3 regions of the Shewanella sp. LC6 genome follow, and region 1 is predicted to be linked to each of the others. Evidence: predicted binding sites of a transcription regulator. Region 1 holds the regulator's gene; each other region holds the start of a gene.
What was found. The regulator LexA, encoded in region 1, represses DNA repair genes until DNA is damaged. The targets are predictions, from matches to a motif close to TACTGTATNNNNATACAGTA.

Region 1 (4,493 bases):
CTGCATCGCCGTGCCCGGTTTACCGTGCATCACTATATCGATGTGATTGGCGACCGGACCCGTTGCGATAGTGCTACCAGCAAGGGCGGGGAAGGCGGGAGGCATACCTGCACCCGTTAGTTGGTGGCAGGCGGCGCAAACTGTGGCATAGGTCTTTTCTCCTTCGGCCATCAGTTCATCATGGCTGAGCGTGGGAAGACTCGCGGGATCGACACTGGCGATGGGCTCTGTCGCCGCTTTGGGCGCATCGGTGGTTGAGGGGGGCTGAGTCGTTGCTACTGGTTCGCTATTGGTGCCACCGGATTTATGGGCATCAACGTCTTTGGCTTGCACCGCATCACCCGTGTTGTTGCCCCACGCATTACGCTCATAGGTAATCACTGCGGCAATTTCTTGGGGCGTTAATTGTTTGCCAAAGGCTTGCATGGCCGTACCCGTTTTACCATTGAGCACGATTTCAAGATGACCGCTCAGCGGCCCGGTAGCTATGGGGCTGCCTTTGAGATGAGGGAATACGCCTTTTAGACCTTCGCCATTAGGTTGATGGCAGGCTGCGCAGTGACCAAGGTAAACTTGCTCACCCTGAGTCATCAGCTCTTCTTTACTCAGTGTTTGCGATAAGGCGGCTTGTGCGGCTTGCGCTGCGGCATTGGCGGCTTGTTTTTGTTCTGCAACCCAAGCATCGAACTCGGCTTCGGGCAGTGCCTGAACCACTATCGGCATAAATCCATGATCTTTGCCGCAAAGTTCGGCACATTGGCCACGGTAAATGCCGGGTTTATCGATACGGGTCCACGCCTCGTTGATAAACCCTGGGTTAGCATCTTTTTTCACTGCAAAATCTGGTACCCACCATGAATGGATAACATCTTCAGAAGTCATCAGAAAGCGGATTTTTCTATTTACAGGCAGGACAAGGGGCTTATCGACCTCGAGTAAGTAGTGCTCTCCCTTGGCCTCACTACCTTCGATTTGAGGTCTTGGTGTGGCGAGAATACTGTAAAACTCAATATCTTGATCGAAATAGCTGTAATGCCACTTCCATTGCGATCCTGTGACTTTTACCGTGAGATCGGCATTGCTGGGGTCTTCCATGGCAATCAGAGTTTTAGTTGCCGGAATCGCCATTAAGATCAGAATGATAAAGGGAATTATCGTCCAAGCGATCTCAACTTTTGTACTCTCATGGAAGTGTGACGCGACCGCGCCCTTGGATTTTCTGTGGTTGATCATGGCATAAATCATCACGCCAAAAACCACTAAGCCTATCGCGCAGCAGATATACAGAATCGTCATGTGCAGGTGGTATACCTTGCCACTGATTTCTGTTACGCCAGGCGTCATATTGAACCGCATGTCTGCTGCGGCCAACGGTGGGGCGAATAGCACCACGAGTAAACAATACAACCATTGCTTCACAAGACTTCTCCTCTGCTAATTGCAAATAGCAACTACAAAGAAGAGCAACACAGTAAGTCTCAACTCTATGCAAACTCTTCAGTTCCCAAAAAAGTGTTTCTGACTTCAACGTGCGTTGGCGGCTTACTTATGATCAAGTATTGTTACTGCTGGTATTAGCCACACTGGCACATACTGCTGAATAAACCCATTATTCTCAATTTTTGTGGGCGAGCGATATTCGAAAATAACGCGATATTTCTGCCTAAACAGGCGATATATCATGTGCGCCTAAATCAAACATACTTGCTGTTTAAAAATTGATCAAGATCACTTCTTTTTCTAATTGTCTGAAAAATTGCCAAAAAAAAGCCTCACATTCACAGGTGAGGCGGCTTTCAAGGCTAAATACGGTGTGAAAAATTTTTAATGAACAGAGCTGAAAAATGCGGGTTGAGTAAATTTAGTCGATTGGGTGAGATTGGTGCTAGAAGGTTGGTCATTCGTTGAACCTTCAAGCACGATACCCATTGCACGTGCGCTCTTTGCTACAATTTGTAGGCGACGATTATCGCGAGTATCTAGGGCGTTAATCCAAGTAATCACTGCGCTAGATGTGCCACTGGTTAAGGCTTTTTCCATCGCCCAAAGGGTTTCGACCTCATCTTTTGCGTGAACCAATAGTACGCGATCCATACGCACACCTGCGTTTGCTAATAGCTGCTTGTAGCCAATACTAGGTGGGTTGATGAGCACTATCCATCTTCCCTGTTGGCTCAGTTGGGCAAGTTGTTTGCTCAGCTGTGTCAGCTCTTGGCGCCCTTGGCTCTGAGTTGGCATAGTGACTATTGATGTATGCTGCCAGTCGGTCTCTGTATCTCGAACCGTATCGAGCCATAAACCGGGGTGACGCGGGGCATTACCTAATAGTTTGTTCATAGCCAATCTCCATTGCGGATCACCCCTACGGCGAGCCCTTCAATTGTTAGACTTTGGAAACTCAAATCGACTTTAATCGGTGAATAGTCTTCATTCTCGGCATGTAGGTAGACAAAATTACCTTTTTTTTCAAAGCGTTTTACGGTTACATCATCGTCAACGCGAGCAACAACAACTTGTCCATTGCGCGCTTGTTGTACTTTATGAACGGCAAGCAGGTCACCCTCAAGGATGCCGATATTCTTCATACTGTCGCCTTTTACGCGCAGCAGGAAATCGGCAGCAGGGTGGAACATGCTGGGGTCGACTTGGTAATACTGTTCGACATGCTCTTGGGCGAGAATCGGTTCACCCGCTGCCACTTGGCCGATAAGTGGCAAGCCTGTTTCGCGGTTATCTTCTTCCTCTACAGGGAGACGGATCCCGCGGGAAGTACCAGGCATGATCTCGATGCAGCCTTTTTTCGCCAATGCCTTAAGGTGTTCCTCTGCGGCATTTGCACTTTTAAAACCCAAACGGGTGGCAATTTCGGCCCGAGTGGGTGGCATGCCAGTCTCGGCAATATTACGTTTAATCAACTCTAAAATTTCGGCTTGGCGTGGCGTCAACGGTCTCATGGTCTTTCCTGTTTTTCTATACAGTTACTGTTAGTATATACAGTATTATTGGTAGTGCAAGTATTAACCACTTTTAACTTGGTCAGCTAGATCTGCAAATAACCGTAATCGTCATCTATGGGGTGAATGCCATTTGCACGGTATCAATAAATGGTGTCGCCTAAAGTGCGTTACTAAGTCATTAAAATCAGCAGCTGAATCCTGCATCTTTAGGTTGTTTGGGTATATTCTCTAGAATCTGGTATTCTATGGGGCTAATGAACGTACTTACATTGCATAAGAATAATGCCTAAACAAGACTCTCTTTGGTTGAAATCATTACGTTGGATCCAAAAGCACTTAGTGCACACTATTGTTGTGCCACAGGATCCCTTTGCCGATCTGAATCTGGATGCCTCCAGACCGCTTGCTTATGTAATGAAAACAGAATCCCTGAGTGATATTGCTGCGTTAAGCGAGATCACCACGAAACTTGGTTTGCCAAGCCCTTACGAGCCGCTGGTGGTGAATGGCGTTGTGGCGCCACGGGTGGTATGCCTTGAAGGTCGTAAGCCTTTATTTGGTGAACGCGCCAGTAATGAGCCATTCCTCGAATGTTTTATGCGTTTGTTGGCCGTCCATAAGGAAAAGCCAGAGTTAGATATCCAGCTGGTGCCTGTGAGTCTGTATTGGGGTCGTACTCCGGGTAAAGAAGACGACACCATGAAGGCGGCAGTGCTTGAGCGCGAGAACCCTACTTGGTTACGCAAGTGTTTGATGATCTTATTCTTAGGTCGTCATAACTTTGTGCAATTTTCTAATGCGGTATCGCTGCGTTACATGGCCGACGAACATGGTACCGATATGGGCATTGCCCATAAATTGGCTCGAGTAGCGAGAGTACATTTCCGCCGCCAACGTAAGGTGATGACGGGGCCTGTGTTGCCTAATCGTCAGGCGTTATTCCATTCCTTGCTGAAATCTGAATCCTTACGCAAGGCGATTCAGGAAGAAGCCGCGAGCAAGAAGATTTCTGAAACCCAAGCGCGTGAAACGGCAATTGAATATCTTGATGAAATTGCGGCGAATTATTCCGATAGTCTCGTACGTATTGCCGAGCGCTTTTTAACGTGGTTATGGAACAAGCTCTACAGCGGTATTAACATCAAAGGTGCCGAGCATATTCGGCAGTTACACCACGATGGTCATGAGATTGTGTATGTGCCCTGCCATCGCAGCCATATGGATTACCTGCTGTTATCTTACATTCTGTATTACCAAGGTATGGTGCCACCGCATATTGCTGCGGGTATCAACCTAAACTTCTGGCCTGCGGGGCCGCTGTTCCGCCGTGGCGGGGCTTTCTTTATTCGCCGTAGTTTTAACGGCAACAAACTCTATACGGCCGTGTTCCGTGAATACCTCGATCAGCTGTTTGCTAAGGGATATTCGGTTGAGTATTTCTCTGAAGGTGGCCGTTCTCGTACCGGTCGTCTATTGGCGCCGAAAACGGGCATGATCGCTATGACGATCAACAGTGTGTTGCGTGGTATCGAACGC
Region 2 (4,493 bases), 2.1 Mb from region 1:
CGTGCCTCACATTCTGCAGCAGATAAGGTTTTAAACAGTTTATTATCGCTGGTGACAATGTTCGCACCATATGAACTGTAAGCCGCATAAGGGTTGCCCGGAACGATATCTGTTCCCCATTCTGGGCGATCTGTTCCTTTTAAGGCTTGACGGTCTTCGTATTCGGCGAAGAAAGTTAGGTTCGCTTTATCGCTGCTTACGCCCGTCATAAAGGAGAATTGGTTGTTTTGTAAGCCACCATCAACGGTATCGGAGAAGCGATATTTCAAGGTGCTTTGCTCAACATCTTTTTTCAAGATAATGTTGATAACGCCGCCCATGGCATCCGAGCCGTAAATGGCTGATGCACCTGTGGTTAAGATCTCAATGCGTTCAATCGCTCCTAACGGAATGTTTGCGGTATCGACAAAACTATCTGTACCACCGGCCCCAAAAGGATATTTAGGTACGCGTTTACCATTGATGAGGGTGAGAACGCGTCCAGCGCCAACACCACGAAGATTTACAGCAGATGCAGCTGGGGTGAAACCATGAACTTCTTGCTGAGTCATGGAGCCGCCAGAGTTTTGCGATAGGTTACCTAAAACATCTTGGACTGAGTTAAACCCGCCTTTTTCAATGTCGGCTGCACTGACAACCACTACAGGTGAAGCATTCTCAAGATCGGTACGCTTAATACGTGAACCAGTTACTTCGATACGCTCAACTTTATCCTCGGCAACCGCGGTTTCATCAGCTGCGAAAACCAATGGTGATAAAGATGTTGATACTAAAGCAAGTAAACTAAAACGAACCGCACGTGCAACGGTTGTTTGCGTAATCATATTTTCATTCCCTTAACAATGCCGTGATGATCAGGAAGGGTTTCATCAAGGCTTATATTTTATGTGCAACTGCCCTCCATAGTCGGAAAACTATCATTAACAACTTTAATATCAACAGCTTAATTGTTTGTTTTGTGTTAATCGCATGTTGCTAATGTAAACTTGCAGAAGCTAATTAAGGTTGGCTTGAAGTAATAAGATGCGGTGCTGCATGTGAAAAAGGCTAGATTGTATCGCAATGTAACGTAACATCATCTTTACAATGTCAATCTTTAGGCTGAATGTTTTGTTTAGGTCAGTTTTGAATAATGTGATCGCTATCAATTTAAGATTAAAGGTGTTAATAGCATGAATCTTATTAGATGTTGAAATATAGACCATTATTGACTGTGTTTTAGCGGATTTAACAAATGGAACAGCTCTAGCATATTATTTCGTTGTTCATGCTTATGGCTTATTTTATTATCGGAATATGTCTCCATTGGGTAGTGTAGCGGGGAGAGAGTTGACCACGCTTCATTCTCCAATCGGCATTCAGTCCTTGTCCTGCAAATTGAATACTTCCTTTACCACTGTGATTGATACCATCAAGCAGTTTCATCAATTCTTTACTTTTAGGTTGTGGTTTGGCCTCGTCAAACAAGCCTAATTGAAACACGCCTGGCGCATAAAAATCTCCTAACATGACACCAGCTTTAGCATAGGCGGGACCTGTACGCCAAAGCCGATGCAATAGCCGCTGCGCTAACTCGATAAAATCACGGGTATCGTCACTAGGAGACACAAGATGTCCAGTCAATGCTTGGCTATATTGGGGCTGATGTTGAGTGAAATAACTGCTGCGAATAAACACTGATAAGGTGCGGGCAAACTGCCCCTCCGCTCGCAATTTCTCGCAGGCCCTAAAGGTATAGTCACTGATAGCCTGCTGCATCGCTTCAAAGGTGGTAATACGTGCGCCAAAGGAGCGCGAGCTGATGATTTGCTGCTTTGTCGCTACCACCTGCTGAATATCATCACAGGCAATACCGTTAAGCTCGTACACCGTTCGCTCAACCATGACGGAAAAATTGTCTCGGATAAGTTTAGGATGGGCATCTGCAAGCTGTAGAGCGGTATGGATGCCCATCAGTTTTAAACGTTGCGCAATTTTTCGGCCAATGCCCCAAACTTCATCAATGGGAGTGAGTGCCATTAACCGACGTTGGCGTTCTTTATCGCGTAAATCGACAACGCCTTGGGTGGCGGGATACTGTTTGGCGGCATAGTTAGCTAGCTTGGCTAAGGTTTTGCTCGGTCCAATTCCTACGCAGACACTGATGCCAATCCATTGCTGGATCCGCTGACGAATATCCGTGGCTAACTGGTTAATATCTTGACATTTATCGAGCCGAGACAGGTCCAAAAAAGCCTCATCGATTGAGTAGACTTCTACCCTAGGCACCATTTGCTCAAGTGTGGTCATGACGCGATTTGAAATATCAGCGTAAAGGGCATAGTTGGACGAAAATACCGCCACATTATGGGCGCGGATCATCTCCATCACTTGATAAACCGGCACGGCCATTTTTATGCCTAATTGCTTTGCTTCCGATGAACGCGCGACGACACAACCATCGTTATTTGACAGCACAACGATAGGTTTGCCCTGTAGATCGGGCCGAAACATACGCTCACAGGACGCATAAAAATTATTACAGTCTACGAGGGCGAATAAGTTGGCGGTCATTTGAGTTTTTTCACCACACAAGTCACGACACCGAATAGGTCTAACTCTGACTCGTGGCTGAGTGGAATTGCACTGTAGGCCGGATTACATGGCAATAATTGCACCACAGGACGTAATTGCAATTGCTTTACCGTAAATTCCCCATTGATGGCCGCCACTACAATATCTCCATGGGTGGCTTGTAAGGCTCGGTCAACCACTAATATATCACCAGAGGAAATTCCGGCATCGACCATCGAATCGCCTTGAACTTTGACAAAAAAGGTTGCGGTGGGGTGTTTGATACAAAGCTCATTTAGATCAAGCGATTGCTCAATATAATCATTGGCGGGAGAAGGAAATCCCGCCGCCACCGATGTGCTAAAGAAAGGGTATTGGATTTTTGATTGTTCAGGAGTAACCATGATCATATGCATCTAGATACTGTACATATACACAGTATAAGCTAACTTTAGCACATGTCGAAGGCGTTTATGTCATGTATTTGCTTAAGTAAACAATCACCCTATTGGAGTCTCGTGATCAAGCTGACTGACTTATGTAAGTCAATTTTTTATTGAAGTAACGGCAATAAAAACAAGTATTCACATAAAAACAGAGAATGCTTTTACGGTGCGCAGAATGGATGATGTGGGGCAAATTAAAGGTATTAAGTCGGTGCTGAATGATATGCCGCTTGTGATCATAAAGCCCGCAAAACTGAGGTTTTGCGGGCTTTACTCACAGGTATCAGCCTTAAAAATTATTTCAACGCCTCAGGGACGATGGGGTAGTTATCCCATACACGGCCGTCGCTCATTGAACGTACCAGCTTGATATATTCAGCATGGGTCCAGGCGAGCGGGGTGGCGGAGTTAGTGCCTTGGCCGAGTTGATATTGGTAACGAGTGGCGTTACCCACACCGTCCCATGCTTGTTCGGGGAGCATTAGACCCGCGTTGGCGAAGGTTTCCATCCCTTGCACATAGGTATTGATAAGTTGCTGCTTGGTTTGCTGTGCGTGAGCACCGCTTAGCTCTCCCTTGGCGCTGGCAAGGGCCAATTCAAAATGCCCACGCTCGCCAGTAAAGAAGGGCCAGACGCGGCCGCGTTGGTTGTCGCTATTACTGCCCGATTCGGCGTAGTTTGCGCCGGTTATAGTGTCTTCACCGTAGCCATCGTTACCGTAACGTCTAAAGCCTGGAACGCTGCTGCCATCCTTTGCCATAAAGTTGTATTTGAGGCGTAAATTGTCCTCAAGCTCGGTATTATCCACCAGCGCTAGGCTTTGATTAATCAGCTTATCGGTGGCGCCACGCACGCCATAGCGCACCAGTTCTAAAAAGCCGCCATCGAGGATCTGACGTTGATCTAATCCCGCACGGCCATTATTGGCGGCGAGTTGCTCGGCGCTGTTTGGCTCACCGTTGGGGCTTAATCGCAGATAATAAGGCGCCTTAATACCTTGGCTATCCGTGAGCAAACCTTGGGTCGTCACTAAGTGTTTTTCAAGTTGTTGATTAAGCGTTTTAGCGGTCGCGAGATAACGTTGACTGGCATCGCTGTCGTTTACTGCCTTGGCAATATCACTCGCGGCCACTAAGCCTGCGATCACTGCGGCCGTGGTGGAGGGCGAATAACCTGCCTGTTCTTCCCAACGTTCTTGTTGGGTTTTTGGTGGCGTAATTTGGGTGTGATTCCAGTCAAGATTGACTTCGCCGCCGCTGACTAAAAAGTCCGCCGCAGCTTTTAACATCTCTTGATACCAATGGTTAAGTTCAGCTTGACTGAGTACGCCTGCCTGCCAGAGTTTCCAGCCGAGCATGATAGGCATCGCCGTTTGGTCGAGCTGTACGCCCACCCATTCAATTTGGCCGTCCACATGGGTCTTTTGTAAAAACCAACCGGGTGTGCCGCTAAAGCCTGGGGTTTTATCGCTCACTTGCACCTTTTTAAGGTAT
Region 3 (4,493 bases), 920 kb from region 1:
TTTAGCCATGGTGCAGGAACAACTCACACTGTTGCGGGATGCCATTAGCCTCTGCGAAGCCGAGCAGGATTTTGTCAGTCGTGATCTGCTCGAAGATATCCTTGAAGATGAAGAAGAGCATTTAGATTGGCTCGAATCGCAGCAGGAGCTGATTAGCTTAACCGGCATTCAAAACTATCTTCAATCGCAAATTAGTGAGTCATAGGAGCTGAATATGAAAGGTGATAAAGAAGTCATCGACGCGTTGAATCGACTCCTAACGGGAGAATTATCGGCGATGGATCAGTATTTTGTGCATGCTCATATGTACGAAGACTGGGGGCTGAACGAACTCTATCAGCGTATTGCCCACGAGTCGGATGATGAAAAAGGTCATGCGGCCAAACTGGTACAGCGTATTTTATTTCTCGAAGGCGTGCCGAATGTGGCCGCACGGGAAGCGCTCAATATCGGTTCAAACGTCGAAGAGATGCTGCGTAACGATTTGGCCTATGAATACAAGGTGGGCGATGATTTACGTAAGGTGATTGCCCTGTGTGAGTCGAAGAAAGATTACCAAACCCGTGAGATCTTAGAAGTCTTACTCGACGATACCGAATCCGACCATATGTATTGGTTAGAAAAACAACTCGGTTTGATTGACCGTATTGGTTTAGCGAATTACCTGCAAACTAAGATGTAATAGCGTCAGTAGCGCGGCTCAAACACTCAGGCCAGTCATTCCGTGACTGGCTTTTTTATTGGGATTTTGAGTATTTGGTCTAACATTCTGTAAAAGTTAGTGATAGTAATGGGATCTTCTGATGGAAGTCCTTTGTTTAGTGATTCCTATTATTTGCTAATGTCTTTTCTTTACAAATACTTGTTTACGTTTTTTCTCATCATTTCGGCTGTTGTTGGCGGGTAAAAATTGTTACCGTGTGAAACTGTTTTTGCATGATTTTTTGTTAAGTGGTTGATCAGCCAGACGGGAAGATGAATGAGATATATAAAACGTTCTCTAAGTTTGCAGTTAGTGGTCACTATCGTCGGTGCCCTTGCTGTACTTCTTACTTTAGTTGCTGCTTTGCTCGTGAATAAAGAAAGTAATAACACACGTAAGCAAGTGGATGCGGACATTTCGGCGCTCGTAGCCTTAAAGGCCAATGAGATTGGTGGTTATTTTGTGGCTAAGGGGCAAGTGATCCACTCAGTATTTGCCGAGCCAGGGCTTATCAACTGGTTTAGCCAATACCATGCCCGTGGCAGTAACTTAGCCAATGATCAGCAGTATCAAGATATTATTCGTTATTTCCGCTCGTTTTCCGACCGTGATAGCGATGTGAAGTCAGTGTTCTTCGGCTCGGCAAATACCTTTGAATATTTCGACCTCAATGGCCGTTTCGATGGCGATCCAAACTATTACACCAATAAACGTCCTTGGTGGCAGGAGGCTATCGATCAGCGCGGCCTATTTGTGGGCGATCCTGCGGTCGATGCCAACGATGGCTCGATTTCGGCCACAGTTAAAACCCCAGTCTATGGCGCCAATGGTGAGCTGATTGGGATTGGTGGTATGGATATTCTAATCGATACCATTGGCAAAACCCTGTTAGCGCCAATCAAATACCGCAATTACGGCCAAGCCTTCCTGATGACGGACGAAGGTAAGCTGGTTTATTTCCCTGGATTCTCGGATAAATTCCCGCCGGGCTCACTTGCGAATCAAATCGATAACCAGTTTAAGGACACCTCAGGCTTTACCGCCTTAAGGCAGCAAATGCAGCGCGAAGCGAAGGGCTTTGCCGAAGTCACCTTTAACGGAGTGCCGCAGCGGGTAACCTTTGTGTCCGTGGGCGGCGATTATCCAAAGCAGAAATGGCACTTAGCCTTTATGTTGCCCCATGAGGTGATTGAAGCGCCTGTGACCGAAGCCTTTTGGAATGCCTGTTTTGTTGCCTTAGGAATTATGCTCTTGGTTGGCATCACAGTATGGTTGATGTTGTTGCCCTTTAGACGCCAGCTTGGCAAATTGCTGGATGCTATGGAAGACATTGCTGAGGGTGATAGTGATTTATCCCAACGCATTTTAATGGAGCGCGAAGATGAGTTAGGCAAGCTGGGTGATGCCTTCAACCGCTTTGCCGAAAAGGTGCAGCAGATGCTGCTGCATACCCGACATCTTACTCAAGAGGTTGGCACCGGGGTGATGGATGCGCGCCAAGTGTGCGATCTAGCCGTCTCTTCAGTGTCGTCGCAAAAACAACAAATCGATTCAGTGGCCACGGCCGCTACCCAAATGGCGCAGACGAGCCAAGAAATGGCGATTAGCGCTCAACGGGCGAATGATTTTGCCGAAAAGGCACAGACTCAGGCCCATGACGGTACTCAAATTGTGTCCCGCGCGACCGAAGGCATGAAGGCATTATCGGTTCAAGTGATTGAGGCGGCTAAAGTCATCAAGGAGTTACGTAGCAGCTCAGAGCAAATTGGCGAAGTGTTAAGCGTAATCCGCAACATTGCCGACCAAACCAACTTGCTGGCGCTCAATGCGGCCATTGAGGCAGCGCGGGCGGGTGAGCAAGGCCGAGGTTTTGCTGTGGTGGCCGATGAAGTGCGAACTCTCGCATCCCGCACCCAAGATTCTACCGCCAACATTCAAGGGATTATCCAAACCCTGCAGCAGAGCGCGCTACAAGCCGAGCAGGTGATGGAGTCTGGGGTTGAGCAGGCAAGGGTCGGACAAGACTTGACCACACAAGTGGAGCAAGCCTTAAGTGATATCGCCAGTGCGATTGTGTCGATTCAGCAGCAAACGGTGGAAATTACCGTGGCGATAGGCCAGCAGGCAGTGGTTGCCGATGAAGTGGCGCAAAACGTGGTGAGCGTGCGTGGTTTATCCGATCAATCCCTATTGTCAAGCCAAGATCTCTCCCAAAGTCTACAAGGATTTGAGCAAGCAACTCGAGAACTGACACGTAATATTGGTCAATTTAAAATTTAAACGCTGTTGTTTTAAAACCAAAGGAGCCTTAGCGCTCCTTTGGCTTTTTTGGGAATGTTATGCTTGGATAAGGATGCTTGAGTCGATAGATGAACTTCGCGACTGCGTAAATATGTCCTAGATACTTGATTACTGTTTTTATATACAGTATTTTGGGTGTTGGAGGAACCTTTAGTGCGAAAAATCATTCATGTTGATATGGATTGCTACTTTGCTGCGGTGGAAATGCGAGACTTTCCCGAATACCGTGGTAAACCGCTGGCCGTTGGTGGTAGCCGTGAGCGGCGAGGGGTTATCAGCACCTGTAATTACGAAGCGCGCCGATTTGGTGTGCGCTCTGCTATGGCAACGGCTTATGCGCTTAAACTGTGCCCTGACTTAATCCTTGTCCCCGGTCGAATGCAGGTCTATAAGGAGGTATCGCAACAAATTCGCGCTATCTTCTCTCGATATACTGAATTGATTGAACCCCTCTCCCTCGATGAAGCCTACTTAGATGTTAGCGATTGCAAGCTGTTTAAGGGCTCTGCAACTCTGATTGCAGAAGCGATTCGCCATGATATTTTGGCCGAAACAGGGCTTACTGCTTCGGCTGGCGTTGCTCCTGTTAAATTCCTCGCCAAGGTGGCCTCTGACTTAAATAAACCTAATGGTTTGTATGTTATTTCGCCCGACAAGGTTCCTGAGTTTATTAAAACCTTATCCCTACGCAAGATCCCCGGTGTGGGGAAAGTCACCGCAGAAAAACTTTCCTCTTTAGGGTTGAATACCTGCGGCGATATACAAACTTATCCAAAACAAGACCTTATTACTCGTTTTGGCAAATTTGGTGCTGTATTAATTGAAAGATCCCATGGGATTGATGAGCGTGGGTTATCAGTGAGTCGCGAGCGTAAATCTGTCGGCGTTGAAACTACGTTGGCGCAGGATATTTACAGCCTCGAGCAGTGCCAGCAGGTAATGTCGGGATTAATACAAGAGTTATCAACTCGCCTAAGTCGTAGTGCCAAGGATCGACAAATCCATAAGCAGGTGGTGAAGCTTAAATTCAGTGACTTTAAACAGACCACAATCGAGCATCGCAGTGACGAGGTATCCATAGTGATGTTTTATGAGTTACTGAGCCAAGCAATGGCAAGGCAAGAGGGCCGTGGAATTCGATTACTCGGGATTTCTGTTGGACTCGCCGAGAGTAAAGATACGCTTCAGCCAATCATGGCTCGCGAGACTAAGCAGTTGGATTTGGTATTTTAATATCAATCTTACTGGGCGGATCTCGCTCAGCGCTAATCAAACCTAACTTAGTTAACGCGATAATAAGCCTTACGCAGTGCATAAATAAAAGGTACAAAAAGACCGCATTGGTGAACTCTCTGCGGCCTTTGTCATTTAAGTCTGCTTAGTGACTATTCATCTGTAGCGACTATTCACCTTTAGCGGGAATGCGCTCTAGCACGGCTAATAGTAGATCCCAGTATTGACCAACGGTGGTGATATTGACCATTTCATC

Region 2: a site for LexA is predicted at 2,975-2,994, ahead of umuD (translesion error-prone DNA polymerase V autoproteolytic subunit). Genes of this name have one in related genera too.
Region 3: a site for LexA is predicted at 3,114-3,133, ahead of dinB (DNA polymerase IV). Genes of this name have one in related genera too.

What each region holds. Positions count from the first base shown of each region.
Region 1 is NZ_CP043902.1:4,855,363-4,859,855, reverse strand. Features, by position in the region: gene coxB (cytochrome c oxidase subunit II) at 1-1,419, opposite strand, end outside; gene FJD32_RS21675 (SulA-like leucine-rich domain-containing protein) at 1,825-2,337, opposite strand; gene lexA (transcriptional repressor LexA) at 2,334-2,954, opposite strand; gene plsB (glycerol-3-phosphate 1-O-acyltransferase PlsB) at 3,240-4,493, shown strand, end outside.
Region 2 is NZ_CP043902.1:2,751,517-2,756,009, reverse strand. Features, by position in the region: gene FJD32_RS25085 (TonB-dependent receptor plug domain-containing protein) at 1-824, opposite strand, end outside; gene umuC (translesion error-prone DNA polymerase V subunit UmuC) at 1,279-2,553, opposite strand; gene umuD (translesion error-prone DNA polymerase V autoproteolytic subunit) at 2,550-2,957, opposite strand; gene FJD32_RS12450 (glucan 1,4-alpha-glucosidase) at 3,296-4,493, opposite strand, start outside.
Region 3 is NZ_CP043902.1:3,931,545-3,936,037, reverse strand. Features, by position in the region: gene bfr (bacterioferritin) at 1-205, shown strand, start outside; gene bfr (bacterioferritin) at 215-682, shown strand; gene FJD32_RS17705 (methyl-accepting chemotaxis protein) at 980-2,983, shown strand; gene dinB (DNA polymerase IV) at 3,158-4,237, shown strand; gene FJD32_RS17695 (aminoacyl-histidine dipeptidase) at 4,407-4,493, opposite strand, start outside.